Regions from separate parts of the Gracilibacillus salinarum genome, predicted to be linked through region 1. Evidence: riboswitches for the same ligand, from Rfam matches in the RefSeq annotation. Region 1 holds a riboswitch; the other holds the start of a gene.
What was found. Region 1 has a riboswitch for ZMP and ZTP ahead of MUN87_RS11735 (class I SAM-dependent methyltransferase). Riboswitches for the same ligand answer to the same signal wherever they lie in the genome.

Region 1 (15,537 bases):
AAGATAAGACGGCGAACAGGAACATAAATAATTCGATGTTAACCGGCACAAGCTGTTCGAAGGCTACTTCCCAAAGTTGCATCCCGCTGAAAAAGAGAAACACCGGTGCCAGCCAGCGAAACACCTGTCTGTTGGTTATTTCGGCAAGATACAGGTAGGTACCTGTAATGACCAGATAAGCGAGCAGTAACACCCATGAATCCTGCTCCTGTCTGATCGCCAGTGCTTGAAAACTGATGAAAAGAAAGGCACAAAGCGATATCACACCACTAGTGTAGTGAAATACCTTCGCCAACGTCGCGTCTTTTTTTACGAGTGTTGCAAAGCCGAGATAGCTCGCCCCTAATATCCCGTAGATTAATAAATCAATATTCTCAAGCCATGTCTGCTCTGTCAGCTGATAGATACCATATGCAAACAAAGCAGAGAACACGAGCTGATAGGCTTTGGTGTTATAAACGAAGACCATCGCCATATACAAGGCAGCGGTCAGCAAGACATTAAAGCTGTAAAAGAGCGCAGAATCAAATACCACTAACATCAGTAACGTCGAGACAATCAGGTTTAACTGCGCATATGACGGTAACTCTTTGATAAAAAGAGGCAGCTTCGGCTGTTGGCGGAATCGGTGATAGCCGAACAACAGCGCGGCATTAAACAGCATAATCAGTAAATAGAATACGTCCGCTGACACGTCGATGGCAGCGATCGTAAAGCCGACAAAGAAGGATAAGAATAAGTAAAAGATCCAGACAAATAATCGGGAGTTATTTTTGACGGCATTGCGGAAATAAAGTGGTAATGGCAATAGGGTACACAGCATTCCCAAAACAAATTTTCCCTCGCCATATAAGCTCAAATAGGAGCCAAACAGCTCAAAGTAACCAATCGCAATGATCGCGATCGGCAACAGCAAACTGCCCAACGTCAAAAATGCAAAGGCTGTTTTACTAATTTTTAGGATCGAGGACGATATCCCGCTTAAGATAAAGAAAAATCCGGAAACACCAAGAAGTGTGACTACTTTTAAGGCGGCTCCCATTTGCTCCCACGTACTGGTGGCGACGACCAATCCACTGATAAGTAAGAAGGAGACACCGAGGATAAGGAGCCAGGTAATGTTCCGTTCTCTGATTTGTTCCGGGCTTTTCGGTTTTGGCTGCTTCGGTTCTTTCTTCGGTGCTTGTGTTTGGACAGGCTCTGCTGCAGGAGTTGCATGCGTGGCGGTAACCGGTTCAGCGGCTTTGACAGGTTGTGCTTCGTGTTGGGTATAGTCTTTGTAGGCCTTCATAATGTACATAAAATCTTGTTCGTTAATATAGCCAGCCTGCAGCAAGTTAACCATCTCCTGGCCAACTATTTTTTCTTTTTCCGATTTCGACTGTTTACTCACTTGTTCACCCCATTTTTTCACGGCGCTAACCGTCCGTAATACCCCGACATCAAGATTCGAGAGATAACTAAGAAGCGAAGTGCGGGATAAACGGACGATAACTTCCTGATAAGTTTCACTTTATCGTGATCACCGTTGTACTATGCATATGAAAAAATTAACAGTTTTTAGTACTGTTATTGTAACATGTATTTATTTGTTATAACATAAAGAAAATGGATAATTTTCACTTTTTAGAGTGGTTTATATTCGCTTTTATAGTGTTACGTAAGAAGACAGTAATTTTTTCATCAGTGATCCGCTTTGGTTTTTGGGAGTTGGCATGATACTGGTGATCGGTGTTGTGGTGGGCTGGAGACTATGAAGAAGGAAATAGCGGCAAGGGGTGAGGATAGTTCAATTAATCAACAATACGCAGGTTAAGAAATTATTAGCCTTTTTGTTATTGGCAAGTATCGTTGCGGGCATTTCTTATTATATGGTTTTCGAATTTCCCATTTTACCAAAAGGTTATTCTATTGTAGAAATGCAAAACAATAGCATGACATTGCAATCATACAATATAGCGGGGATTGAGAGGGATATCGCAACGGTAAGTTTCTCGGAAGAAGATACCTGGAAGATTGCTGCTATCGAACACGAAATAAAAAGACAAAAAGAATTCTTATGGCTGCTATATTTTGCGGTTATGGTATCTATCTTTTTGTTCTTTTATAAGGTTCGTAACAGTATGAAAGTATGGAAAGCAATATTAGATAGTAATCTTATTTTTTCTTTTTTGATACCGCTCTCTATAATAAGTAATTCGTTAGATCGGATCCAGCATTTAATGAGTTGATTTTGAACCAATAGCGGGGCAGGTAGATATAATCGAAGGAGTGGGTCTTTGTTTAAGCATCATGTAATCGAGTTCATTTTTAACGAAAACAAATTTAGATTAGAGAAGTTTTTTCTCCTGCTCGTTTTAGGATGGGCAGTTATCTATTCATATACGGTCTTTCGTGTTTCATTATTGGTACCTGTTTTCATACTGATTGTCACAACGTCTGTAATCAAATTAACGTGGTATAACAGGAAAGAGAATATAAAAGTAAAGGTGATCGATTGGATAGGAATCATATTATGTTTCATTGTTTTAACCACAGCGGTTTTTCTTCATCTGAAAGAAAATAAAGTGGAACAAGCTATACATAATGAGATTGAAGAAAAAGCAGGTAGCGAATCGTTTACTATTGAATCTATAGACGAGATGAAGAGCGAAGAAAATTATTATGTAGTTGGCTACACCCTAGAATGCGAGGACACTAAGTATATGGAATGGTATTATTGGCGGGATGGGGAGTTGATTCATAATCTTACTAGGAAAATTGAATATGACAATCGGTGAATATTATCAGCCTCAACAGGGAAGACAAAAATGCAACATTGCAAACCAACCATTGTGTAAAAAGTATTTGACAACTTGGTTGGTTTTTTTATTATATTAGGTGTAAAAGGTTTTTGACACATCGAGATAAGGGATTGATGACATATTGAAAAATAATATTAAACAATTAAGAGAAGGCCAAGGTATTTCCCAAGGAAAATTAGCTTTAATTTGCAGTGTAAGCAGACAAACCATTAATGCTATTGAAAATAACAAATATGACCCAAGCTTAGAATTAGCATTTGCGATTGCTGATGCTTTGGAAACTAAGGTAGATTCATTGTTTAACTATCAAAAAAATAAGAAAAGAGGATGATAATATGAATATTGTTTTAGTAATCATTGCTGGATTACTAGTATTGGCAGCAATAACATCTGCAAAAAGGTTATCCGGTGATGGTTCATCAAAGGACGACGAACGCCAAAAGAAAATTCTTAAAGATGCAGCACTTACAAGCTGGCAAGTAATAATGTTATATGCTTTTATTTGTCTTATGAACATGTTGCCATTCGTAAATGAATTGGTAGATCCATCAAAGATTCAACATATAGCTTTCTTTTCTAACGGTGGGGACATTCTTTTAATAGCTATTTTAGGTTACTTTATGGGTGGGATGATTTCCTATTTTCGCTATTCTTAATGCTTGAAACTATGGATGATTAAGTTGATGGGTAACTTACTTGAAATCATTTTTGTAACTTTAAATTAGCCACAACTTATTTTGGGTTAGTATAAGAATCGAAAGGAGATTACAAACAGTGAATTACAAAGCAAAAAAGCTCTCTAATCAAAATATGGAAGAGTGTACGCTTCTATATAAGGCGGTTTTTAACGCTGAGCCGTGGAATGATGGTTGGGAATATAAGGATGCCAAAGAAAGGCTAACGGATATTTTTAGTAATAGAAAATTTTTAGGTATAGGTATATACGATGATGATCAAAAATTGATTGGATTCCTGTTGGGCCATATAGAAAGATGGTTAACCAGTAATCACTTTTATTTAAATGAAATGTGTGTGAAGACGGAACTTCAAAGTAATGGAATTGGTTCAAGATTGCTATCAGAATTTGAGATTACTTGTAAGGAACATAATATTAGCCGCATCTACCTTTTGACCGCAAGAGAAGGACAGGCAGAAGCTTTTTATAACAAGAATGGATTTTATAAAAGTCCCAAAATGATGATGATGGCAAAAAGGTTAGAAGGTTAGTGCATAATCTAAGGAAATTTTCAGGGGTTATTTTCGTACAGGTAGTATGAAAAGCATTGTCTGGAGGTGTGTGAAAATGTTATGGGATAAACCAGCATGCACTTTTTGCAGTAAAGAAATCAAAGGGGATGACGTAGTCTTTGTCAAAATGCGTTATCCTAAGAAAAAAGGCATCACCGAAATCAAGGCGTACTTAAGCAATGAAGGGGAATTTATATGTGAAGCATGTTTTAACAATAATAAGTAAAAGGGAGTGAGAGGCTTGAAAAAGTATGTTGTATTCATTTTAAGTTTTGGTTTGCTGTACAGTATATTTCAAATTGTTTCAGGTTTGCTCCTGACAGCTTCTTTTACACCAGATTTTTCTTCCCTGAGCAGTAAGCTGAGTCAGGAGACCGTGTTTGGACAGACTTCCATCATGCCGTTCGTAGCCGTTTTATTAGTTGCTACTTTCGCTTACTTTTTGTCTCAACGAATAGTTAAATCGAGTTAGAGTTAGTGAGTATCAGTAAGAAAAACGGATGCTTCTCTCGAATTTGGGTAGGCGCCTCATTCGTATGTTTTTGTGATACAAGGTATACCAAAGTTATAGAATAGAAGTACCAATAAGAATGGGAGGCAGTTAATCTGTGAGTAAAAAGACGATACATGGTGTTAACGCTATCATAGGTGTTTTGCTTTTTGGATTTTCTTTATTTTTATCTTGGTTTGGATTAGTATTAGTGCCTGTAATGGATATAACAACAGGTATCATTCTTCCCATTATTATTCTTTCAATATGATTAACTGCATATTACCTGCAAATTAAATTTCGTACTTCTGTAGCCTTCTTATCTTCTGTAACTGTTGAACTCCTTGTTTTTGTAATCATAATAATGATGGCAAGCCAACAAATTGGTATAACGATAGTGGGATGAGGGTGGCACCTTAAACAAACGAGCAGACGTGGAGTATAATTCTGTATTAATGGAAATGGTGCGTGATTGAGAGTACTCGTAATTAAAAGAAGCAATTGTGATTAAAGTTAGTCACTCTATTATAAGTAGAAAACTGCAATAAGCTATATGCTACAATATAAATAAACCACTGCAATAAAACGCTTAACGAAATGACGTTCTAGCAGAGTGCTTTAATAAAGGAGTTGAATAAAATGGACGAAAAAAATGCAGTAACAAAACGCTCATCAAAAGCAGAAAACATTCTGCTTCAGATCAATAGTAATACCAAGTTAGGCGACTTACGTAAAATCGCGAAGGACATTAAAAAGGATCACGAATTAGCTATGGAACTTTGGTCAACGGAAGAATTTATGCCCAGACTATTAGCGATCTTAATTATGGACAAAAAACTTCTTTCAGAAGATGTGCTAAACAAGTTTGATAAGGATATGCAGACCCATACTTATGATGAGCGAAATAACTTAATGGACTGGTTATTGGCTAATCAGCTCACCAAAGACAAAAAGAAAATTGCGTTGATGGAGTCATGGGAAAATAGTCCGTCTGCTCTGCAAAGGCGAGCTTTCTGGTATTATCAAGGTCGATTGAGATGGATGGGAAAAACCTCGCCTGATAACACCGCAGACTTGTTATCTGCATTAGAAGCTAATCTTGCGCAGGAAGAACCGGAAGTTCAATGGGCGATGAATTTCACCGCTGGCTGGATAGGTGTTTATGATGAAAAGAATCGTGCACGTTGTATGCAGCTTGGTGAGGAAACGGGTCTTTACAAAGATGAAAAAGTAGCAAAAGGATGTACGCCCAGCTATTTGCCGGAGTTCATTAGGATTGAGGTTAACAAACGACAGAATAAGTAGTCACCTTAATGTTAAAAATACAGTAGTGTACGTGAAGTAAAGCGTTAGTTCCAGTTTATCAACTCTAATATCTAAAAAGAAGAGGCTGTGACAAAAGTATATTAGATAATCGATAGCCGAACGTAACAAGAAATGTTTCGAATTAACATTTGTGGTACGTTCGGTTTTTCTATTGTGCCGTATCTATATACTGCGAAGTAACAAGAACCGCGAAATATAGGTATCGCGATCAGCTAGGAGACCATTTTGACATGGTTTGTCTGCTAGAATGCCACTCCGTCCAACCACTCCGCGTCCTGCGGGGCACGGCTGAAGCTAACTTTGTGAAGAAGGGCGCTTCACAAAGTGGATCTTCAGCACCTGCACAATCCCGCGGGAGTCTCCGTAGTTGGACTACGTTAATGTTAGATACTACAATTAATGTAAGAGGACGCATGCTGAGCGGTATCCTCATGTGTTTATACTACTTTCTTGAAAATGTATGGATAGCAGCAGACATATTTTCTTATCGCATTTTTCCCGCTGTAATAAGATAAAGTATTGGAGGAACTGCCCTCTTTTGATATACATTGTATTACTTCGCAGTATGCTTTCACTACGGATTACGGTTAGATAGGGCAGTAACTACTTTTTTGGGATTGCTCGTATTTTACATCCGCGCTTCTGTTTTGTCACAGTCTCTTTTTGTTTTTTTATATTAATTAACAGTCACACAGCCGATCACGATTGATCCACTTCACTTACAGCCCCAACAAATTAGGCAAAAACAGACTAATCTGCGGAATATACGTTACCACCATCAATAGCACAAATATCGCAATATAAAAAGGTGCTAGCGGCTTGATCAGGTTTTCGACTTTCTCTTTCCCGACCATCGAACCGACGAATAAACCAGTTCCTACAGGTGGCGTGATTGTACCAACGCAGAGGTTCAAGATGAAGAATATCCCGAAATGGACCGGGTCGACACCAATGTTTTCGGCAATTGGTAAGAAAATAGGTGTAAAAATCAAGATCGCTGGCGCCACATCCATGAACATACCAACAATTAATAAGAAAATGTTAATCAGTAACAGGATCACCAACGGATTCGTCGATAAGCTGAGAATGAAGTCACTTAACGCGCCAGGAATTCCTGTGAAAGCCATGGCAAACGACATCATCGAGGATGCCGCGATTAATAGCATGACGACACCGGACATTTCGACGGATTTGATTAAAACTTCTGGCAATTGTTTCAGGCTTAACGAGCGGTAGTAGACCAATGCTAAAAATAAGGAATACACGACACAAACCGCTGATGCTTCAATCGCTGTGAACACGCCTGTTAAGATCCCGCCGATAATGATGAAAATTAATAGAATACTAGGGATCGCATCAAGAATGACTTTCTTCTTATTAATTTTGGCTAATTCAGCTTTATCCACTATCGGATAATTTCTTTTTTTAGCTGTGAAAAAAGCAACGGCCATAATCGTTACCGCCCACAACAAACCGATGATGTAGCCACCCATGAATAAGGCAGCAATCGATGTCCCCCCACTAATTAAGGAAAAAATGATGAACCCTGTACTCGGCGGGATCACCATGCCAGATGGGGCGGAGGCGATGTTAACTGCTGCAGCGAATTTTCGGTCATAGCCCTCTTTTTCCTGCAAAGGTACCATCACACCGCCGATCGCAGTAGATGCCGCGATGGCAGAGCTGGAAATCGAGCCGAATAAGGCGTTACCGACTACGTTTGTATGAGATAAGGAACCGGGAACTCTCCCGACCATTAATTTGGCAAAGTCGACTAATTTCTGGGCAATCCCGCCATTGTTCATAATCACGCCAGACAGAATGAAGAATGGCACGGCAATTAAGGAGAAACTGTCCAGACTCGCGACCATTTTCTGTCCTGTTGTAAAAACAGCGACATCTAACGGCAGCATTAAAAGTACTGTCGCCAGGGAAGCGATTGCGATACAGATGACAATCGGAATCCCTACAGCGAGTAATATAGCAAATACAAGGACTAACATAATACTGGCTTCTGCAACCATAGTGAAGTCACCTACTTTGTTAAGAGTTTTCTTGCGGTTGTGTTGGATTGCTGGTATCGAGTAAATTGATCACCGCATAGCAAAGGATGATGACACCTGATACTGGTAGTGCTAAATAGACATACCCCATCGGCAAATGCAAGGATGGAGATATTTGTGCCATTGTTAGGGATACGGCTTTCGTGCCACCTGTTACCATGATGATCGCTAACAAGATAAAGCTGATTTGAACGGTGATTTCCAGCCAACGCTTTTTCGATTCACTTTTTACACGGTCACGAAGAAAGGTAATCGCGATATGGCCTTTTTTGCCAACCACATAGGCACCAGCTAATAAGGAAAACCAAATCAGGCTGAATCGGAGAAACTCATCTGTAACAGAACTTGGGTTATTCAGGATATAGCGGCTGATAACCTGCCAGCTAGTAACGACGACCATCACCATCAGCAGTGTAGTAGTGATGATCTCGATCGTGCGGTTAAGGTATTTTCGAAAAGCTTGATTCATATAGTTACTCTCCCTCTTCGCTGGTACTTTCATTTCGAATCGCTTGATAAAGACCGCCTAATTCCTCGTCATCTTTAAATTGATCGTGAATAGGCTGAACCGCTTTCAAAAACGGTGCTTTATCGACGTCGTTGAATTCGACATTATATTTTTCCTTGGCCTCTTCTTTTTCCGCCTGAACGGCCTCTTCAAACACTCGTTTTTCATATTCGGTTGATTCTTTCGCAGCTTCATGAACCGCTTGCTGTTGCGATTCGGTCAGTTGATTTAATGTGTCATCGTTCATGACGACGATGTCAGGTACACGGGTATGTTCGTCATACGAATAGTACTTGGCCACTTCACCATGCCCAGCCGTAACCAGGACGAACTCGTTGTTCTCAGCACCATCAATAATGCTTTGCTGCAGTGAGGTATATACTTCACCACTTCCGAGTGGTACAGCTGTTCCACCCATTAACTCGATCATTTGGATAGCGGTTTCACTTTGCATCACGCGGATTTTCTTGCCCTTAATATCTTCAGGCGACTCCACAGGTCCGTCCATCATATAGAAACTGCGTTGTCCAGAATTATAATAGGTGAGACCGACAAATCCTAAATCTTTAGTAGATTGATAGACTGGCTTAATAATCTCTTCATTTTCCATGACACGGGTAAAGTGATCAATATCGTCGAACAGATACGGAATACCAAAGACAGAATACTGATCAGAAAAGCTTTCAAGTGCGGAACCGCTTACCTTTGTAATATCGATCGCACCGGTTTGGGTTAATTCAATTAATTCACGTTCGCCACCCAGCTGGCCATCAGGGAAGTATTCGACTGTTACTTCTCCATTTGTTTTCTCTTCGACTAACTCGCCGAATTTAGCCATGGCATCCTTTACTGGCTGTGCGTTGCTGGCATAGGCAAATCGTAAGACAACATGCTCCTTCGCTTGTGTCTGTTGACTGCATCCGGTTACAATTATCAGAATACTCAGACTCGTAAGTAACCAAAAGATTGTACGCTTCATGATAGTCCCTCCAAGCATTTTAGACCTTATTTGATAGATTAAGTGCTTACATTACCATTTAGTTAGCATTATACAAACGAACAAAAGCAAAGTCAAAAATATAAGAATATTTTTTGTTGAAATATGTGGTTTTGTTTCTGTTTTTTGTTCAATAAATTGTCACATTTTGAGGGGTTATGAAAGTGAATCGATTACTATCGCGAATCCATCGAATGAAAATATTAAGTTAAAACATTCGTAACATTTGGTAATATAGGATTAAATAATTCCGTTGTTTTATCATCCATCGAGCCCCGAAAGTTAATTTTCCTTTTATGGCATAGAGGAGATTGCTATCTCTATTAAACTTGTAACAACTAGCAAAAAAAACATAAAGGAACTTGAATACAGGATAAGCTTCCTTGTCATGTTTTTGTCTTTTATCTGTTTATAAGCAATAAAACCTAACACAATAGCAATAAACCATATAATCATACCCAACACCGAAAATAAATAAGGTGAATTTGCTAACCACAATACGCTAACAAATAAATGAAAAAGCATTAAAACCCAAGCTAACCGTTTCATATCATCTCTCCCTTTGTAATCAGTAATGCCTAATGCTATCAATGTTCAATTTAGTAAGTTTGTTCTTATTTACATTTTCGATATACCGTTAATGAAAATGCCATGATGCTCATCCCTTTCAAACTTTTATTTTAAAATAATATTTATTATTTTGCAATAAAAGTTTATTGAAATTTAATAAATATATTGTTTATTTATTTAGGTTTTAAAGAATTAATCAGCTTCACTAATTAGAAATTTTTAATAATTTAAGTGTATCTATCATTTAGTTTGGCAGCCCTCACAGAAATAGATGGCCAATCTTGGTAGTTGTATTTAGTGTATTGCTAGCATATAATAAAACCAATAATTGGTATGTGTAACTGGCGTAAATGTGGAAAACCACAAGGAAGCACATATCTATAATGCCGTACGCCTGGGCAGAGGTAGAGGATTTTTTTCTCTGCCTCTTTATTTTGGAGGAGGTTATGAAAATAAACAGTTCCTATCAATTTGACCGATTCAAACCAGAGCGAATGCAATCTGAAGGAAGAAGATTAACAAAAAATGTAGAAAGTCATTCTCAAACATTAATGCAATTATTTCTTGAGAAGGGTTTGTATGAAGCCCAAAAGGTATTAGATGTAGGTTGTGGAACAGGAGCGATGATTGATTTATTTTCGAATGTGTTAACAGATAAGATTTATTATGGCGTGGATAATAGTAGTGAAATTTTAGATATTGCCAAAAAACAGCATGAACGTAAAGAGGAACGGGTTACATTTGTCCAAAGTAATGCAAACCATTTACCATTCTCGGATAATAGCTTTGATTTTGTATATACTCGGCTTGTGTTAATGCATAACTCTAATCCAAATGATATTATCAGGGAAATGATAAGAGTGTGTAAGCCAGGTGGGGTAATTTGTGCGGTGGAGATAGATGATGGGACACAGGTATTCCATCCATATGGTGAAGAGCTTTCGAAGCTGATTAATGCCAATATAATGTATGCTCATTTAAATGGTACAGACAGGACTATTGGCAGAAAACTATACTCATTTTTTGTGAATGAGAACAGTGTAAGTGATGTAAACATAATCATTCAAACGAGTGATTATAGTAATAAAAATAGAAAAAATGAAGAAATGCCTATCTTATTGAAGTTTGCGCTAGGGGAAGATGAAGGAAAACGATTTGTGGAGCAAGGTTTATTAACCGAGAACGAGAGAATGGAATTAGTTTCAACGTTTATTCCTGAATTTTGCAGTGATCCAAATCGCTTTGAATCTTCCTCATTTATGTATGCTTTTGGAAAAAAAGTTGATTAATATTTTATGGTAATTAACCGTTCTTTTTATAGATACCGGTTTGCTTTACAAAATGTTATATTTCACATCCTTAGAATAATGAGGAAACAAAATGGTCGTTCCAATTCATTTTTGCTAAAAGGGAGAGCATTATTGTTGCGATAATGCTCTCTATCAGTTGAAGAAGAAATCCATATTGTTTTCATTTAATGTAAAGATACTTTTATGTTTCATTCTATCTCTCTGATAGCTTTCTTTCGGTTATACATGACGATAAAATCGTAATACGTTTATTTTTATTATTCATTGAAAATATTAGTTAAATCGCCATCATCAAGGTAATCAATTTTAGCTATTCTTGATTCCTCATTTACAATAGCTTTACCTGATATTTCGGCTTTTTCTTCTTTATTACCTTCCTTTTGATACAAAACATTAACTCTGAAGTCATAGGAACTTTCTGCTGATTCACTTTGTTTAACATCAATATTCTTCACGCTGATTTGATAATTTCCATAATAAGCAGAGGTTTGGAAATCCATTGCATATGCTCCGATGAATTTGTCATACATTGTATCAGTGAAATATGTTTTATATTTTTTTTCTAACAATTTGTCTAGTGCGGTGGGGTTTTCCGGGGGAGAGGTTTCTTCTTCTTTTATAATTGATGCATTTTCAGGCTTTTCCAATAGATTAATCATTTCTAAGTCTGGTCCTGTAAATTGTTCTTGTAATACTGTTTTTATAGTAGTGATATTGTTATCTTCTGCAATGGTTTGTGATTCTGAAGAGCAGCTTGCTAATGAAAACGTAGCTAATAATAAGCTAATCAAAAAAGTCGCTTTAATTTTCAAAATATCTATCCCTCCATATATTTTAGAAATGTCTTAACTTTATCTAAGGTATTACTATAATACGATTAAAACTATTGAAAGTTTCATTTTTTCACTACGACTATATTGTAATGATTAAATGGTGTGAACATACCAAAACAAAAGCAAACCAAATCAATGATGATTTGGTTTGCTAATTATTTTCATATATTTACTCAAATATCGGCTATGCTTTTCTTCTTATGAAGAGAAAGATCACGCCACTTAAGAAGAATAACATCCCTGCCAACAAATACTGATACGTCGAAGTAGCAGTGTCAGGCAATGTTTGCCCATCGTCCGTAGCAGGCTGCTGTTCTTTCACTTCCTGTTCGAAAACGGTATAGGTGCTGAAGTGACCGGTTTGTGCTGTCACGTTTCCATCCTGCCATTCTCCGCCAATTGCTTCCCATTCTTCAGTCTCTGGGTTCCAATAGAACAGTTGCACCTGATTTTTATCCTTTACGTTGTCGCTATCCACAGAAAAACGCAGCGTTACTTTTTCCTCAAAGGTATCTATTTGTTTGTCGCCTTGTTTGATTTCAAAGTCGTAGACCACACTTAATGCGTCATCGATATCAGCTAAACGTTCTAACTGGATCGTTGCTGCCTCGGATCCATTCGTGAAATTAACGGCAGCGAGTTGCAAGCTTACATTTTTCAACTGGATGAGGATCGTTATATCATGTTCCTTCAGCCATTTTATTTGTTCTGAAGTAAATGACAGGTTGATAGAGTCATTGTGGCCAGCTAAATCGATCGGTAATTCACCTTGATCGGCTAATATATGAAGCGAATCAGTTTCGATCGTTGCTTCGCCATTGGTAACGTCAGGTGTTAAGGTAACGCGAGTTTGTTTCTCCGGTTCTTCTGGATCTTCCGGATCAGCAGGATCTTTTGGATCTTCTGGATTGACGGGCTCTTCGGGATCTTCCGGATCAGAAGTATCGATTTCATCAATATGTGCAACGACACTATCATTGTTGTAAGTGACAGAGACATCGTAAACACCAGCTGTCACATTATCGAATGTACCTTTTACCTGGTTGGCAGTCATTAAAGTAATATCTGCAGACTGGTCTATTTCATAATCAGAAAGATCCAAGTTCAGATCGCCACCATCAAGGTATATCTGTCCATCTATATTTAATTGCGTTCTGTCATTATCCATTGCAATATTTAGGCTTCCGGCTTCCATTGTTACGTTGCCATTTACCTTCAGTTGTTCATCTGCATTAACTAAAACTGTACCATTTTCTACATAAAGATCGCCTTCTCCAAAAGCAGTCGCAGAAGTAGCTTCTAGCGTTCCCCCTTGTAGCAATGTGCCTCCTGAATAACTATTAGTACCTGTCAATGTAAGGGTCCCTGTTCCTTGCTTTGTAAGCATACCACTGCCAGTAATATCATTTCTCCACCAATCATGGGCATTGAATCTTCCTTTTGAAGCATCCATATTCACGGTTACATTGCTTAGAAACGCACCATATCCATCAGATGCTGTGACCAAATCAAGTCTGCCCCAACCATTGGATTCGTCTATGACAGGATAACCTGAATCAATTTCTGTGGTATATAATACTTCTCTGCGTTGGCTATCTGTTAAATAAGGCTGACGAGTTTCTAATAAAACTTCTGCCCCTTTAGGTACTACAGGGTCTAGACCTTTTGTTCCTGTTTGAGGTAATCCGTAAGTTAGTTTTTCCCGATAGAATGCTTTATTTGCTTCATGATCTTCCCACTTCTCTTCATCGTACGCACTTTCAAACGTATAATCCTCTGTTACGGTATGTGCATATTCGTACAAGCTCATATCTTGTGATGCAGCTATTTCACCGAATACTTGTCCAGCATTTTGATAAGCTTTATCCAATACCTCTTGGTTTTCGGAAAGATTGTATGCATAGGCAGTCATTGCGGTTGATTGTATTCTTGCACCGATAACATCAAGAGGAGAGTGCATGCCAGTCACAATTCTATTTTCTCCCATTTGAGCTGCTCTTGTTAAAAACTCAGCATATCTTTCTGGTGTTGCGTATGCAAATCCGAACGTGGAAAGATAAGAGGCACTTGTATGCCCGCTAGGAAAAGCTCCGTCTTTGCCTCTTCCGTCTTCTGCTTTTCTTTTTACATATTCTAACGCAGGAATAACTTCCACATTTGTTTCATATTGCTGATAATGTCTTTCTCCTGTTTCTTTTTTACCACCTGAAGGTAATTCTTCTACTGTACTTTCACCGCTGCCGATGGTATCCCAAACAGGTAAACCGTTCTCATCAACAACTTCTATCACTTCTCCGGTTGCATTCATTCTGTACGGTCTCGGAGAGGAGAAAAAGTACTTAGAAGGATTTGACGAAGAAGGATTTCTAAATCTGATTAAATGAACTAAATCCATTGCATCTGACAGTTCAGATTCCTCCCATTGTCCCATTCCTTGTGCCTGGTCCTCAACAGTCGTTTCTTCAAGTACGCTATTCATATCCTCTGCTGACCTGACAACACTTGTGACCGGATTGACAATATCTGCGTAGGTATTCGCTAAAGGACCATAAGCTTCCATCATACTGTATATCTTATCTCTTTGGTCATCATAGTAGGCTGCTAACGCCTCTTCATCCGTTCTGTCTTTCGTAACGTCTTCTACATATTTTATGTTAGCTGTCCAAGTCTCCGGATCCCTGATTTCTGCGTTAGCATATGTAAGCTTATCCGCTACTGCCTTTGTCTCATCATTTTTATATCCATCAAAATACACGGTAGGTCCGTCACCATATTTAGCAACCTCACCATTTGCACCAGGTATGGTTAACGCTGTTCCGTCTCTCCAATCTGATTGATTCATAGACCAGACCTGATCAAAACCATCTAAGATATTTATAAAAGGGTTAGTAGCAGATATATTTTTTAAGATAGAATCATTAGCATTTCCGCCATTATCTACTGCTGGTAAAGGTTGTTCGACATCTGGAGCATCTGTATTTAGTACTTCAGTAGTTCCTTGTGGTTTTGAAGGCTTTGATTGCTCCATATCAGAATATTGATTAGCGGCCTGAACAGGAAGCTGAGAAGGTGCCATAATCAGCACTGCAAGTAATATTATTGCGATTTGTTTTATGAATTTCATAACTTTTTGATTTCTCCTTTTCTTCTGCAAATTTTGAAATTAAGTAACCACACAAACCACTCTAAGGACTGTATGTTAAATAAATGTAGGGAAACTGTTAAAATTGTGTGAAGTTTATATTGATAGAGAGAGCGGAAATTGTAGTATCTTTGCACAAAAAGAAACAAACCAAATCATATGCGTGATTTGGTTTGTTTTTATATAAGATTATGCTTTTCTTCTTATAACGAGGAAAAATATGCCACCTATAAGGAGCAACATCCC
Region 2 (15,537 bases), 140 kb from region 1:
ATTGACACTTGTCGAAACGGAAAACGTGTGGATAACCCGATATCCAGTTAATTGCTGGGTGTTATTTTGATAATCATATTGAGGTAATACTGAGTAATCAGCAGTTTGTATTTGTTCACGTGGAATTCCACTTCCAACAAGTGCTGTAATGACTTGCTGAGAGATACGAGCATTTTCCTGCTGTGCTACCAAGACATCTTTGTTTTCGGTTATGACGCTCAGGTCTATCATCGCCAGATCAGGCGTCGCTTTGACCATACCTTTTCCTGAAACAGTGATGTTGCGCCCTTGTGGGTAATCATGTGAATCGTGCATTACTATCCCCTCCTGCTAGTATTCTTCCATAAAAAATATGCAAGAGGGAGTAGAATCATGCGAGCACCTTAATGTTGTATGGGAGGAGCATCAACATATTGGTCATCATAAAGGGAGATATGCAGCTGGTTATTTGAATTTACCGATGCAAAAAATACTTCTTTTGTTTTCGTAATAGACCATTTTTGCAGTTCAGTCTCTAACCATTGTTCATTTAAATTTCTGTTATTTAACATGCTTGTGATGATCTTTCCTTCGATAATAACAGGGTACGAAATGCTGGTATCTGTATTTTCGATTTGTAAATCCTGTCTGGTCACTGCGGTTTTTTCGGTCTTTTTAAGGACACTGAGGGAACCATTTGCTTCAACCAAAGCTAGTTCAACATCAGAGACATCAAACACCTCTTTATCTCGAAGCATTTGCAGGATATTGTCGATCGAGTATCCGATTTTCTTTAAGTTTTGCGGCAGAAGCGTTCCTTGATAAACCACGACAGTTGGTTCAAAGGTTAACAGTTTACCAATCGTCCGATTTGCTAATTTTAAATGGGACACAATCTTTTGTAAAACTCCGATAGCAATAATGGCGATAGTAGTAGGGAGATGCTGAATGTTTGGATCTGCAATATCGGCACCTACTACAGAGGCGAGCGTGATAATTACTAAGAAATCAAATACAGGTAATTCACCAATCGCTCTCTTTCCCATAAACAAGGTGACTAGTAACAGTAAAGGGAGTATCGTTACAATTCTGCCGATAATCAGTAACAAATCAGAAAGCAGTGTGGGCATATTGAAACCTCCGATCTTCTCCATATCTGTTATTATTCCCTTGCATGGCGATTACATGTATAAGGATCTCTTGTGAGGTAAGAAAGCATAGTTCCTATAATATGGATTATGTTAACAAAGGCTGTATTGCAGAATGATCATTTTGATATAGAATATCTGCTTAGCAAAGCTCCGGAAATAGGGAAGTACTACATCATATGGAACAGCTAAAAGCAGTGGATCTAGGCATTATGTTATTCATTCAATTGCTGTTATATATACAGTGATCAATATGCTATCTCTTACAAAAGTTGTAGAGTCCACATCCTAGCGTAGGCCAACCACGGAGACTCCCGCGGGATTATGCAGGCGCTGAAGATCCACTTTGTGAAGCGATCTTCTTCACAAAGTTAGCTTCAGCCGTGCCCCGCAGGACGCGGAGTGGTTGGCCGAAGTGGTATCCCAGCACATTAAATATCTCAATATGGATGCTTGGCAGCGATGGCTTGTTGACATAATCCATATTATAGGTAGTTGTATATCATTTATTTCAATTAGGAGAGGGCGGGTTATGCCTGATTTTTCTAAATGCTATTAAGGTATACTACAGAGTAACACCTGTATGTCCTGGTCATTATCACTTATTTATTTTCCTTGGTTTCCGAACACAACCATTGCTTCACTCATAAATTGGGCTAGCCCTTCGCCGAATTGGTCAATATTCTTAGTGAAACGCTCATCTTCAACATACATTCTGCCAAGGCCTTGAAAAGCTTCGAGAGAATAAGTGGAGAAATGATGATTGAGAAAATCATACCATTTCTTAATCGACTCTTGAGCATGAGCGGATGCAGGGTCTTGATCACGAATGGATGCCAGTTCCCAGTAAATGTTGTTCATTTCTTGCTGTGTAGCTTCGGTCATACCTGCTGCTTTTCGATTCGCTTCATTAACCTTTTTATCTCCCCAACGTTCTCTTGCCTCTTTTTCATAAGGATTTTGACTGAAATCGAATCCTTCAAATTTTTCCTTTTTGCTCATTTTATAAGCTCCTTTCTCATTTTTAATCGTTTTGTTAATCGTTTCAAGCATTGTTTCAATGTTTTCACGTTTGCTGACAAGCATGTCCCGTTGCATTTCTAATGCCTCTAGCCTGTCGTAGTCATCGCTTGTCATAATGGTTTTAATCTTTTTTAATGGAAAATCTAATGCTCGAAAGAACAGAATTTGCTGAAGGGTGTTTAAATTTTCTTCAGTATAGATTCGATAGCCACTTTCTGCAGATTTTGCAGGTGATAGGAGGCCGATCTTATCATAATGATGTAAGGTTCGAATGCTAACCCCTGTAAGTTCAGCTACTTCTTTTACTTTCATACTTATCACCCTTTCGATATAAGAATATGCTATGACGTAACGAGAGAGTCAAGCAGAATTTGAAACTTTTTTGGCACATCTTTCGTACATTATGGTGAAAAGCAAAGAATGGAGCGTGGGCAAACATGAAGCAATATGAACAACAAGCCTATCAAGAGCTACTTGAATGGGAATTGCAACTTCTGAAAAGTAAAAGCAGATTTCAGCAATTATCCAAAAAAGCACAGAATAAAATGAATAGTTATATACCAGAGAGAGCGCATCAAGTAATGACAGAAGCGATCAAACAAATGGTGAAAACGACTCTGGTTGGTTCTGATTTTACCACAAGAAAACGATACACCGGAATATCCCTGGAAGACATGGAAAAATTGGTCGATCAGAAATTAGTTAGTTACCGTAAAACAGCAATGCTTGAAGGTGCAGGGACTGGTGCTGGTGGCATCTTACTTGGTCTCGCAGATTTTCCTTTGTTACTTTCAATAAAAATGAAATATTTATTTGAGGTGGCAGCTATTTATGGGTTTGATACGTCTTGTTATGAAGAACGTCTCTATATATTGCATGTTTTCCAGCTTGCTTTTTCAAATGACGATAAACGTAGAGAAGTTTATCATATCGTAAAGAATTGGGAAGAGGAGAAGGAGCGGATGGTTGATATGGATTGGCGGGTCTTTCAGCAGGAGTATCGGGACTATATTGATCTGGTAAAAATGCTGCAAATGATTCCCGGATTAGGCGCAATTATCGGGGCTTATGCAAACTATAACCTTCTAGATCAATTGGGGAAAGTGGCGAAGAACTGTTACCGACTCCGTGTACTGCCGGATCAGGATTTGCGATTGGAGTAAGCTTAATTTGTGGCGGGAATAATTCTGAAATTTTTTGCAGGATTTTGCCGTTTCTTCTCGAATATTAGTATAGAGAGTAAGTTACTTGAGAGAGGATGAAGAATATGAACAAAGACGATTCGAATGAGGTCGTGCATCTTTCCCGGCGAAAGGGACAATTGGCCGAATTTCATCATGGTGAATCGATGTCAGAAGAACTGCGGGATCAGTTATTAGTACATGTATATCTGAAATTTGTCAGACAAACGTACGAAGCATTTTACGAACAATTGGAGCCTGGATTTCTTGAATTTGCAAATGATTGTGATGTTCCACCGGATAAATACGAACCAATCCTCGAGAATTTGTTTTGGTGGCGCCTCCTCTATGAACAAGCTTTAGAGCCTTCCTTTACTCATTTCCATCAATTTATCACGCATAATAATGAATATTTTCAGGAATACCCTGTTTTGAAATCATGGTTTTTGAATTGGCATGAAGCTGTTCCAGCCTATTACTTTGTCGGAAATCAAATAGGCAAGAACGGATTCGTTGCAGTCGAAATTGAAACAGAGAAAACTGTAGAGATTTTCCTCCCATTACCAGCGCACCAGCCTCCAAAGCAAGGATCCATTGTAACAGGCATTCTACTTCCCTTTTGTGACAATTTATATTTTCCTATTGTTCCATTCTATGAATTTGATATCCGCACACGAGAAGATATTGCACTTCATTTAAGACATTATTTAGAGGAGCTTAGCTATGAATCCGACCGCTATCAAGTGTTTGTGCGTATTTTTTCATCTTTATTAAAAGTGGAAGGCATTTCGTTAACGAATCGAAAATAAGAAAAAAGGCTCTTATGCCTTAAGGTGGTAAGAGCCTTAACTTTGATGATTTGTTTTTTGTTTATATTTCCACATCATATAACGGTAACGAATCGTACATCCGATACAATAGCCAGCTAATGCAAGTCCTGATGCTACTGCGACTATTACACTGAAAAAATATAAGAGCCAATTCATTCCGATAGAAAAACTAATCAGAGCAAGCCCAATACAGATAGTAGCAATCCATTGATTAAACAATTGTTGTGCTTTATCTTCCGGTGGATAGGCTGTAGCTGGTTTTCTTAAAAATGGTTTTCCTAACAGAATAATCGGATTCTTTTTGGTTATTAATGTGATCACCCCTGTTACGAAAGGTAAGACTAGTACAAATGGATGAACGAATATACCAATAAGTACGGTGAAAAGAATAAATGCCTGATTGAGTTGAACGAGTGGCTTAGGAATGGACATAAGAACACCTCATTTCTTTTATTCTTATTATACATAGTAACTAACTCGGAATAAAGGGGGGCTTATAACTTTCCTACCGAAAAAAAGACACAAGTATTTGTCAAATACCAGTGTCTACCTTCGTTATTGATGTGCCAACTTAGAATTGCTTTCATTCTGACGTAGATACAGATAATAAATGCCCAGAGCTAGCACAGACAAAATTATTCCAGCTACGTAGGGCAAGATAATAGCTACCCCATACAAAAATCCGCCAAGTGGTGGTCCGATAATGCGACCTAACGAATCAAAGGAGGAGAGCATACCAGTCACTTCCCCGTAACCAGACGTCGCTTTTTTTGTCAAAAGTGATGATACACTTGGTCGAATTAAACCGTTCCCTAATCCAAAAATGGTTAGAAAAATCGCTGCTGTAAGGAAGTCTTGCACAAATAAAATGAGTGCAAATCCGATAGCAGAAACAATAACGCCGATTTGGATTACTTTTCCTTCGCCTAATCTTTTGGTCAATTGTCCGACTAATCCACCTTGTACGATAGCGCCGGCTAGCCCCATAATCATAAAGATATAGCCGAGCTCTACTGTTCCTAAGCCTGCTCGGTCAAAAGCAAAATATGCAAAGGTTGCTTCTAGCCCAGCAAGCGAAACAGACACAAACCATTGCAACACATACAAGTAAGCCATTGGTGTTTTTAATGCTTTTAGCAATGATCTCCGTTTGGCTGGTGCAGTCACTTGCTCTGCCTTTTCTGGTCTCGTTTCTCTTAATACAATCGCTACTAATGCAAAGGTAATTAAGGAAGAAATGCCAGATAAGTAAAATGGAATAGCTAGATTACCGCTGGAAAACACTCCGCCAATAGCTGGACCAAAAATAAAGCCAAGGCCAACAGCAGCACCGATTATTCCCATTCCTTTACCGCGATCTTCTTCGGTGGTGATATCTGCTACATAAGCTGTTACAGTAGGCATATTAGCAGATGACAATAACCCGCCAATAATCCGGGCAGCAAATAACATCCATAACTGATTGGCAGTTGCTAATAAGAAAAAGGATAATGCTAAACCTGCAATTCCAATTAATAATACCGGTTTTCGACCAATTTTATCAGATATCCTTCCCCACATAGGTGAAAAGAGGAATTGCATCACGGAATAGGTGGCCATTAGCAATCCTAGTGCTAATGGAGAAGCGCCTAATTCCTCTGCATAAAATGGCAGTACCGGAATGATGATCCCAAAACCGACCATTACGAAAAACATGACGAGGAATAATACGGCTAAAACTTTTTTCGACTTCATAATTATCACTCCAAAATGAAAGGGCATAATCTAAGTGGGATTATGCCACTCGCTATAAATATCATACCTGTTTCTAAAATGGTAAGAGCCAGCAATCCGTCATCATGTGGAGTACCAGCTTCTTGCAGTTTTTAAAATGCCGTTCGGATGTTCCAATACATAATCTGCTTCAATGCTAGGATGCGATGCTTTTCGCATACGGTGATTTAACCAAACTGCTTGCCAACCGGCATGCTTGGCACCAGTGATATCATGTTCAAAGGAATCACCAATGTAAATGGTTTCTTGTTTGCGTAACTTCAATTTGTTTTCGATATGTTCAAAAACCTTTGCACTTGGTTTCGAGTGGCCGATTTCTCCAGATACAAATATATGATCGTCAGGTATCCACTTGTTTAACCCTAATTGTAAGACTTTCATGCGTTGGTGGGCAGATTCACCATTCGTCAGTACGGCTAACTGCTTTTTGTGATGGAAAAGCTTGTCCAGTAATTGTTTCATCGATTCAAATAACTGAATTTCTTTCTGTTCTGCCAAGTAGGTTTCTTGAAATTGTACGGCTTGTTCGTACGATAGATTAATATCAAATTCTTCGCATGCTTTCATGATCCGGTAAGTTTGTAAATCAAGAGCAGTGATTTCTCCGTTCATATACTGTTCAAATACTTCATCACTGTATTTTCTGCTCGTTTTATATAACAACGTCATATCGTTATCAGAAAAGGATTCACTAAAATGCTGATGAACGGCTTTATGAAATGGTTGCAGTTGATCATATAAGGTATCATCTACATCGAAAATAATGGTTTGCATACTATCCTTCCTCTTTCTCGATCGTTAATCTCATCTTGTTATTCTACCACACTTTGGATAGTGAAGCTGTTACGATTTTCGTACAATTAAAAGGCAGTCCTGTGTAATACAATAAAATTAGCCTGATTTAACAAAATTTTAAGATAAATTTCAATTGAAATGTCAGGGGAATATTGTTATAATTTTCACAAATAACATGGCTATGTGTAACTGGCGAGGATACGGAATAACCGTAAGGGAGCACATAGTATCGAAGCCGCTCGCCTGGGCAAAGGTAAGGATACAGTCCTTACCTCTTTCTATTTACTATCAATTGAGGAGTGTGGTTAGATGAAACGAGTACACAATTTTTCAGCTGGTCCATCAATGTTACCATTAGCCGTATTAGAAAAAGCACAAGCAGATCTGCCAGATTATCAAGGATCTGGAATGTCAGTTATGGAGCTTAGTCATCGCTCAGGACTTTTCACAGATATTATTACTAATGCTGAAAAGCTATTGCGTGAATTAATGAATATTCCGGATCATTATAAAGTATTGTTTGTTCAAGGCGGAGCATCCCAGCAATTCGCTGCTGTACCTCTTAATTTAATGAAAAATGGTAAAGCAGATTTCGTTAACACCGGATCTTGGTCCAAAAAGGCAATTAAAGAAGCTAAGAAATACCTTGATGTTAACGTCATTGCATCGTCTGAAAATGAGAATTTCACGTATATACCGACTGTTCATAAAGATATGATTGACCCAGAAGCGGATTTTGTTCATATTACAACCAATAATACGATTGAAGGTACTGCGTATCATGAGATTCCTGATACCGGAAATGTACCATTGGTAGCGGACATGTCTTCTAATATTTTATCCGAAGAAATCGATGTTTCTAAATTCGGCGTGATTTATGCCGGGGCCCAAAAAAACATTGGTCCGGCAGGCTTAACTGTCTTAATTGTACGTGAAGATTTAATTGGGAATGCCACGCCGCAATGTCCAACCATGCTTGACTATCAAACGCATAGTGACAGTGACTCCCTGTATAATACACCGCCTACCTATGGCATTTATATTGCCAAGCTTGTTTTTGAATGGTTAAAAGATTTAGGCGGATTGCAAGCAATGCAGGCAAGAAATGAAAAGAAAGCAGCCTTGTTATATGATTATATCGCTGTTTCTGATTTCTATAGCTCTCCAGTAAAAGAAGAGAGCCGTTCCATTATGAATATTCCATTTATCATTCCTGGCCGAGATCTCGATGGCGAATTCGTGAAAGAGGCTCAACAGGAAGGGTTAGAAACATTAAAAGGACATCGCTCTGTTGGCGGTATGCGCGCAAGTATCTATAACGCAATGCCAGTAGAAGGCGTCGAGGATTTGATCGCGTTTATGAAGAAATTTGCAGAAAATCATCAGTAGTGTTTAAATTTAGTAAACAAGAATGCTCGGATTTAAAATCCGAGCATTTTCTTTATGACCATATTGCAATACAGTCCCACTTTAGATCATCCATTTTACTATACAGGTTAGCAGCTTGGGATGGAGTGGGTTTTCTTAGCTTTTATGCCTCACCGACCATTCATTCTCGAGAATACTCATTTCCCATAAGCTCCAATACTCGTCACCAATTTTTCGAGCGTCTCTTCGTAGACCCTCTTTTATAAAGCCTGCTTTTTCATAGCAGGTAATGGCCGGGTGATTAAAGGAAAAGACACCGAGGCTGACACTATGTAAATGGAGCTCAGCAAATGCTATCGAAAGAATTTCGTTGATGATTTGTTGTCCAGTTCCTCTTCCTCTGCTGCTTTGATCACCAACTAAAACTTTTCCGATTCTTGCTGATTTATTTTCTCTGTCAACGTTGCCTAACGAAATATGTCCAATGACTATTCCCGTTTCTATGTCTTTCACGCGATAAATATATGTTTGCGATTTTTCTTTGTTAGCATCTTTAAGGTAGTTATCTAGTTGTTGCTCATCGAGAGGAAAATGAAAGTGCGGACCTCCCCATTGCATTAGAAATGCTGGAGAATCGATCCAATTAATTAATTGTTGAAAATCGGAACGGTCGAAAAATTGTAATTCAATCATTTAAACCCGCCTTTTCTTTTTATCGTCTGGAATACCCCCACTTTAAGATTCGAGAGATAAATAAGTGGTGGGTAAACGAACGATAACTTCCGGATTAGTTTTCGCTAGCAATCAGTGAGGGTCAAAACCCTCGCTTATTGAAGTCTCACTTTATAATAATTTCTTTATTGCAAGAATAGTTGATTGATCTTGTTCTCATCTTTCAATTGTTTTTGCACAAAGGTCGTTACTTCTTCTTCATTGGTGAAATCACTTAATGGCTTATCGAACGCAGTTTGTAGGTCTTCCTTCGATAGTTTATATTCATCGTTTTCATCACCAAATTTAAAAGTAACCCATTCAGCATTTTCGATTAAAGCAAATAGAAAGGTAGCGTTATAAATTGCAGTTTCTTTATATTCCTTTTCGAGCTCTGTTGCTTCCAGTTCATTGTAGGTAATAGTCATTCCATACGGTTCTTCTTTTGTTTGCAGAGAAATTTCTTTGAATTCCTTGTTATGTTGTAAATGATTAATGATCGCAATAACGGCACTGTTATCACCAATTACAGAGTTGTTATATGTAAAGATGTTTGATTGACTTTGTACTTCATTATTAGAACTGCATCCAGTGAATAGAAGGGCTGTTAACAAAAAAATGAGAAGGTATTTTACAGATGTTTTCATATCCCATCACTCCTTTTTGAATGGCATCACTTGCCTTTTAGTTGAGAAACTATCTATATATTAACATAACTCAACTTTCGCAGCTAGAAAAAAGCACTCAATATAACTAGCTGCAAAGCTTATTACTGTTCAAATATGGTCATTGACAATCGAATTAGGTATAAAAAAACACCTCAACATTTGGTATAGTGTAATTGACGAGAAAACACTACCAATACAGAAGAGGTGTCTCCTATATGATAGCGAATAATGACCTAAATAAGCAACTACCAAATGAATTAAAATCAACATTTAGAGAATTGGACGTGTTTAAACATCTTAGAAAAGCTGGTATTACAAAGTCTGTAGGCTTTACTTGTGCCTATCTTTTTCAATTGATTTTTTGTTTGATCTTTGAAAATAAGAACTGGTATCAAGTACTTCAAAGTACCAAAGCGAATGATTGTCCAGAAAAGAATGCCGTCTATCGTTTTTTAAACAAGTCAACATTTGCTTGGAGAAGGTTTTTACTGTTTCTAAGTGCTCATACCATTGGAAAAGTAACCAACTTAACGAGTCATGATCGCCCGAAAGTATTGATTGTAGATGATTCTTCGTATGATCGTAATCGCAGTAAATCGGTTGAATTATTAGCGCGCTGTTTTGACCATGCATCCCAAAAAATGCGCTTCTATAAAGGGTTTCGTATGCTGACTCTTGGCTGGTCAGATGGTGCCACATTCATTCCAGTGGACTTTTCTTTATTGAGCTCGAAGAAAAGCCAAATTAATGGTATATCATCAAAAGTTGATAAGCGTAGTTCCGGTTATAAACGCAGAGTAGAAGCATTACAAACCGCACCTGAGCAACTACCAGGTATGGTTAAACGCGCAATGAATGCCGGTATTGATGCTTCCTATGTGCTGATGGACTCTTGGTTCACGTATCAGCCTCTCGTTAAGGAAATAAAAGAGCAAGGACTTGAGGTCATTGGCATGGTAAAGAACTTGAAGCAGCGTTACCTTGTGAATGGCCAACGTGTAAGCTTAAAGGAACTTTATCGTTTTGCGAAACCAACAGGTGGAAAGAAAAGCATTCTTCGTTCGATTCATACGACACAAGCGAATGGCGTGCCTATTAAAGTGGTCTTTGTGCGTAATCGAAATAAAAAAAGCGAATGGTTAGCTATTTTAAGCACCGACTGTACCCTAAGTGATCAAGAAATCATTCGTATTTATGGGATACGCTGGGACATTGAAGTTTTTTTCAAAACAACAAAGTCTCTTTTGAAACTCCAAAAAGAGTTCCAAAGTCGTTCATATGACGGCTTAATTAGTCATACGACCATCGTATTCGCACGATATATTATTCTCTCGTGGCAAAACCGATGTAGCACAGATGAGAGAACACTTGGCGGCATGTTTTATGAATTAAGTGATGAAGTTCATGATCTTGATTGGGCTGTGGCACTTCAGCAGTTGATCGAGCTTCTTGAAGATGCCTTGAAACAGAGCAACAAGAAGGTACAAAAATTAATCAAAAGTCAAGTCCAACACTGGATCGCAGGCTTACCCAACTATATCAGGGCTTACCTGCCTATTTCAGTGTGCGAAAGTTGAGAACATAAAATTACAATGGTGTTATTCATATAAAAAATTTTCAACCATGGCAATAAGCATAACTAGTATTTAATCGCTGTTTTCTACATTGCTATTTTTAGCGTGCTTTTGGTATAATACATGTTTGAATATAAATTAAAGCAGTTCGTAACCATCCTGCTTAACCAAAACTAGGGGGAATAACGATGTCAGAGAATTATTATTTACCACGTTCCGGACCGATGCCACGCCCGAGTAGTGTGGATGAAGGAAGAACAGTTTTACAGCAAGAGGCTTTTGATGCACCAAATGTACAGAATATTACATTTCGTGCTTTGGAGTTCACAGCAGTTTGTCCGAAAACGGGACAGCCTGATTTCGGTAAGGTGGAAATTTCCTATACACCACGTCATAAATGTATTGAATCCAAGTCCATGAAATTTTATTTGTGGTCGTTTCGTGATCATGGCGCATTTTGTGAATCATTAGCTGCACAAATTGCAGACGACATTATGTGGGCTATTGAAGCTGAAACCGTCAAAGTGACCGTTTATCAAACAGCTCGTGGAGGCATTGAATTAACCACTGAAGCAATAAGAGAATATCAAGGATAAAAAGAACCGGCACTTCTAAATGAAGTGCCGGTTTCTATTATGCATTACTTTGCTCTTGAGTTGGTCCCATAACTCCAGGAACTGGTAAACCAGCCTGGCGAAGCAGAACGGTCATTTGACCACGGTGATGTGTCTGATGATCAATTAATGTACGAAGCATATTGCCGCGTGTTGTCTTGCCGGCAAAGCTTTCAAATTCTTCGCTTAATTGGTCATCCGTCAACTGTGATTCTACTTGCTGTTGGATATCCTCTGCCATTTGTTTGTAAGCTGCAACGATCTCATCAGCTTTTTCTGGTACTTGCTTAGGATCGCCACCTTGTACTTTCAAACCTACAATACTCGCAAAAAATGCAGGAGAGGTTGCTAAGTGCCAACCGAGCCAGCCAAGTGTGCTATGGCCTTCTACAATCGCTTGATTGAGCTTTTCATCTGATATAGACTCTAATACTTGAACCGTTCCTTGCTGAGCATTTTTCCAATCAGCAATAAAATCTGATACTTTTCGATACATGTTTATCACTCCTGTTATAATAGTTTAAGACTTCATCAATAAGTAAACAAAATAACTTCCTCCGATTAACGAGACAATAATCCCAACTGGAATTTCTGAAGGCGAAAGAATGTTTCTCCCTATCGTATCTGCCACTAATAAGAGTAGAGCACCCAGAAGAGCTGATGTAAGCAACATGTGATGGTGTCTTGCGCCTACTAGTTTTCTTGCTAAATGGGGGATGACAAGCCCAAGAAATGCAATCGCTCCTCCAACAGCCACACTTGCGCCTGCGAGTGCGACAGCTATCACAAGTAAGAATATCCGTTCTTTTTCGACATTTGCACCAATTCCCTGTGCTGTTTCGTCTCCTAAATGCAGTGCATCTAATGTGCTGGCTTTATAAAAAGCAATTGGCAACAGAATTACAATCCAAGGAAGAAGTGCTAACGTATAGCTCCAGTCAGTGCCAGCTATGTTCCCAGTTAACCAAATTTGTGCTTTGGTAAAATCATCAGGATCCATTTTTAACTGGAAAACGATGATGAGCGCTGAAAAAGCAGCATTGATCCCAATCCCGACTAGAATTAACCGGATCGGAGATACCCCATTCTTCCATGATATCAGATAAATTAAGGCAGCTGCCAATACGGCGCCTCCAAGTGCTGCCAGTGGCAAAATGAACACAGTGGATGTAAGGCTGTTTTGTGTTAAATAGATAAACAAGACAACCGCAAATCCAGCACCACTATTAATTCCAAGGATACCAGGGTCAGCTAAATCATTGTGGGTCACACCTTGTAAGATAGCACCCGAAATAGCCATTCCTGCTCCTATCAGCAACGCAATTACGATACGAGGTAAACGGAAGTCAAACAAGACGAGTTGATTTTGATCTGTACCTTGTCCGATCATTGTCCTCCATACATCTATCGGTGAAATACTCATTGTGCCTAAGTTTAAACTAATTAAAATAGTCAGGATAAGGCCTGCCGTCAAGCCTAATAGCCAAAGGCTAGTTCTTTTTGTTCTAGATATCATTACAATCCTCTCCCTTCACGTCTGGCAAGATAGAGGAAGAAAGGAACCCCAACTAATGCTGTCATTGTACCAATGGGAGTTTCGAAAGGTGGATTGACCATACGGGAAGCTGTATCTGCCAAAACGAGCAAAAGAGCGCCCAATACGGCGGCGGCAGGTATAATCCACTGGTATTTTACTCCGACCAGAAATCGAGTAATGTGCGGGATGACAAGTCCAATGAAGCCAACGGTACCTGCTACGGATACTGCTGCACCAGTTAATAATAGTACAACAGTGGTGGCAATTATTTTGGTTAAAACGGTTCGTTGACCAAGCCCTCTTGCTACATCCTCACCTAAATTTAATACAGTGATAGATTTCGATAGTAACAATGCAAGAATAAGCCCGATAATGACAATAGGAGCTAATAATTTTACATGTATCCATTGAACACTTGCCACGCCTCCTGCATACCAAAAGCTCATATCCTTTGCAATATTAAAATGAATGGCAATCCCTGAGGAAAGCGCGCTTAACATCGAGGTAACTGCCGTCCCTGCTAATGCTAATTTTACCGGTGTAAGGCCACTTTTGGAAATCGTCCCAACGCCAAAAACGATCCCAGCGCCCAAACCAGCACCTGCAAAAGCCCAGATGGCAAGGGAAATAGTGGTAACCTGTGACGATATCGCCATTGCCACTGCAATCATGAAGCTCGCCCCTGCTGTTACTCCCATAATAGAGGGAGAGGCTAATGCATTTCTGGTCATACCTTGCATGATAGCACCTGAAACGGCGAGTGCTGCGCCAACAAGTGCTGCTGCTAAGCCACGAGGGATACGTAAATTTCGAATAATCTGATGTGCAGTCTGGGAAGGGTCGAATTGTGTAAGACTTTGCCATATGGTAGGCAAGTCAATATCTGCTGCACCATATATGATCGATAGAATCATAGCTGCCATAAGTAGTATAATTCCACCAAAAATGATCAATAATGCTAGTAAAGGTCTAGATTGCATGTTGTTATCTGTACGAATTGCCATCGAATAATACTCCTTACAAATTAGTGAGAACTGTTATCATTCTAGTATAAGGGAAAAAGATAAGGAATGGTAGTAGAAGATTATGCATATATTTTTAAAATTTATCTTGTAATTGAAAATGAAAATTGTTATCATTTAAAATAGCGTTTTATGCTAGATAGTATGAAGGGGGATTTATGTCAACATGGGAAAGCTAAAAAATAAATGGCTTGTTTTGTTAATGGCTGCTTTGTTAGTATTTTTGGCAGCGTGTGGTAGTGAAGAGGATGATAGTGCATCAGATTCATCTGGTGATAGCAATACGGAGGAATCCAATACAGAAGAATCTGAATCAGATACAAGAACAGTAACAGATGCGATGGGGCATGAAGTAGAAATTCCGGCAAATCCTGAGCGCGTTATTGCATCTTACTTAGAAGATTACTTAGTGGCACTTGGTATTACGCCTGTTGCACAATGGTCTGTAAGAGATGGATCAGATGTTCAAGGTTATTTACAAGGTGATCTGGGAGATGTGCTTACGATTCCTAGTGAGTTACCATATGAAGCTGTAACTTCTTTCGAGCCAGACTTATTAATTATGGATTCAGCAAGCATGGTAGAAGACAATAAATATGAGCAATATAGTAAAATTGCGCCAACATTTGTTGTAGGATCAGAAGAAAACAATGACTGGCGTGAAGAAATGAAAACAATCGGTACTGTGTTTGGTATGGAAGAAAAAGCAAATGAAGTTTTGGACGAGTATGAAGCAAAAGCAGCAGATGCTAAAGAACAAATCCAATCTGCTATCGGTGATGAAAGTGTTGCCGCTTTATGGTTATTTGCAGATACATTCTATATTGTAAGTGAAAACTTATCCAGTGGAGATTTATTATATAATGATCTAGGACTAACTGCTCCAGATGTAGTATCAGAGATTTCTGAGTCTACAACGGCTAACTGGTCTGAAATTTCTCTAGAGAAACTAGCAGAATTAAATGCTGATCATATCTTCTTGATTAACAGTCAGCAAGAAGAAGGATCTGCTATGTTAGAAGAGTCTATCTGGAAGAACATCCCTGCTGTAAAAAATGGTAATGTATATGAATACAGCCGGGAATCAAGCTGGTTATATACCGGACCAATTGCTAACAGTAACATGATTGATGACGCATTAGATAAATTAGTTGAATAATAATAAAAAGCCGCTGTCTTCAAGGAGACAGCGGCTTTTTATGTTCTAAGCAAAGAAAATATATAAGTACAGTCGTAGAAGTAATCATGCTGAATAGGAAGATAGGTTCCTATTTATGTCAAGCCGCTTTATGCTTAGTGGTAATTTTGAAATGA

Region 2: it holds a riboswitch for ZMP and ZTP, as region 1 does, so the genes downstream of both, serC (3-phosphoserine/phosphohydroxythreonine transaminase) here and MUN87_RS11735 (class I SAM-dependent methyltransferase) in region 1, are expected to answer to the same signal.

Annotation. Positions count from the first base shown of each region.
Region 1 is NZ_CP095071.1:2,558,321-2,573,857, reverse strand. Features, by position in the region: gene MUN87_RS11805 (DUF2339 domain-containing protein) at 1-1,393, opposite strand, end outside; gene MUN87_RS11800 (hypothetical protein) at 1,779-2,231, shown strand; gene MUN87_RS11795 (hypothetical protein) at 2,280-2,780, shown strand; gene MUN87_RS11790 (helix-turn-helix transcriptional regulator) at 2,926-3,135, shown strand; gene MUN87_RS11785 (hypothetical protein) at 3,140-3,460, shown strand; gene MUN87_RS11780 (GNAT family N-acetyltransferase) at 3,579-4,031, shown strand; gene MUN87_RS11775 (Fe3+ hydroxamate ABC transporter substrate-binding protein) at 4,108-4,278, shown strand; gene MUN87_RS11770 (hypothetical protein) at 4,294-4,524, shown strand; gene MUN87_RS11765 (hypothetical protein) at 4,661-4,813, shown strand; gene MUN87_RS11760 (DNA alkylation repair protein) at 5,182-5,847, shown strand; gene MUN87_RS11755 (TRAP transporter large permease) at 6,588-7,892, opposite strand; gene MUN87_RS11750 (TRAP transporter small permease) at 7,912-8,400, opposite strand; gene MUN87_RS11745 (TRAP transporter substrate-binding protein) at 8,405-9,418, opposite strand; gene MUN87_RS11740 (hypothetical protein) at 9,731-9,985, opposite strand; ZMP/ZTP riboswitch at 10,334-10,413, shown strand; gene MUN87_RS11735 (class I SAM-dependent methyltransferase) at 10,453-11,295, shown strand; gene MUN87_RS11730 (hypothetical protein) at 11,574-12,128, opposite strand; gene MUN87_RS11725 (phosphatase PAP2 family protein) at 12,334-15,273, opposite strand; gene MUN87_RS11720 (endo-1,4-beta-xylanase) at 15,481-15,537, opposite strand, start outside.
Region 2 is NZ_CP095071.1:2,422,000-2,437,536, reverse strand. Features, by position in the region: gene MUN87_RS11230 (SIMPL domain-containing protein) at 1-315, opposite strand, end outside; gene MUN87_RS11225 (DUF421 domain-containing protein) at 384-1,109, opposite strand; gene MUN87_RS11220 (MerR family transcriptional regulator) at 1,734-2,462, opposite strand; gene MUN87_RS11215 (EcsC family protein) at 2,588-3,313, shown strand; gene MUN87_RS11210 (hypothetical protein) at 3,418-4,140, shown strand; gene MUN87_RS11205 (DUF4395 domain-containing protein) at 4,177-4,593, opposite strand; gene MUN87_RS11200 (MFS transporter) at 4,717-5,895, opposite strand; gene MUN87_RS11195 (HAD family hydrolase) at 5,998-6,708, opposite strand; ZMP/ZTP riboswitch at 6,905-6,985, shown strand; gene serC (3-phosphoserine/phosphohydroxythreonine transaminase) at 7,039-8,118, shown strand; gene MUN87_RS11185 (GNAT family N-acetyltransferase) at 8,254-8,790, opposite strand; gene MUN87_RS11180 (DUF4825 domain-containing protein) at 8,955-9,455, opposite strand; gene MUN87_RS11175 (IS4 family transposase) at 9,692-11,053, shown strand; gene queF (preQ(1) synthase) at 11,239-11,646, shown strand; gene MUN87_RS11165 (DinB family protein) at 11,684-12,160, opposite strand; gene MUN87_RS11160 (FecCD family ABC transporter permease) at 12,185-13,180, opposite strand; gene MUN87_RS11155 (FecCD family ABC transporter permease) at 13,180-14,205, opposite strand; gene MUN87_RS11150 (iron-hydroxamate ABC transporter substrate-binding protein) at 14,390-15,382, shown strand.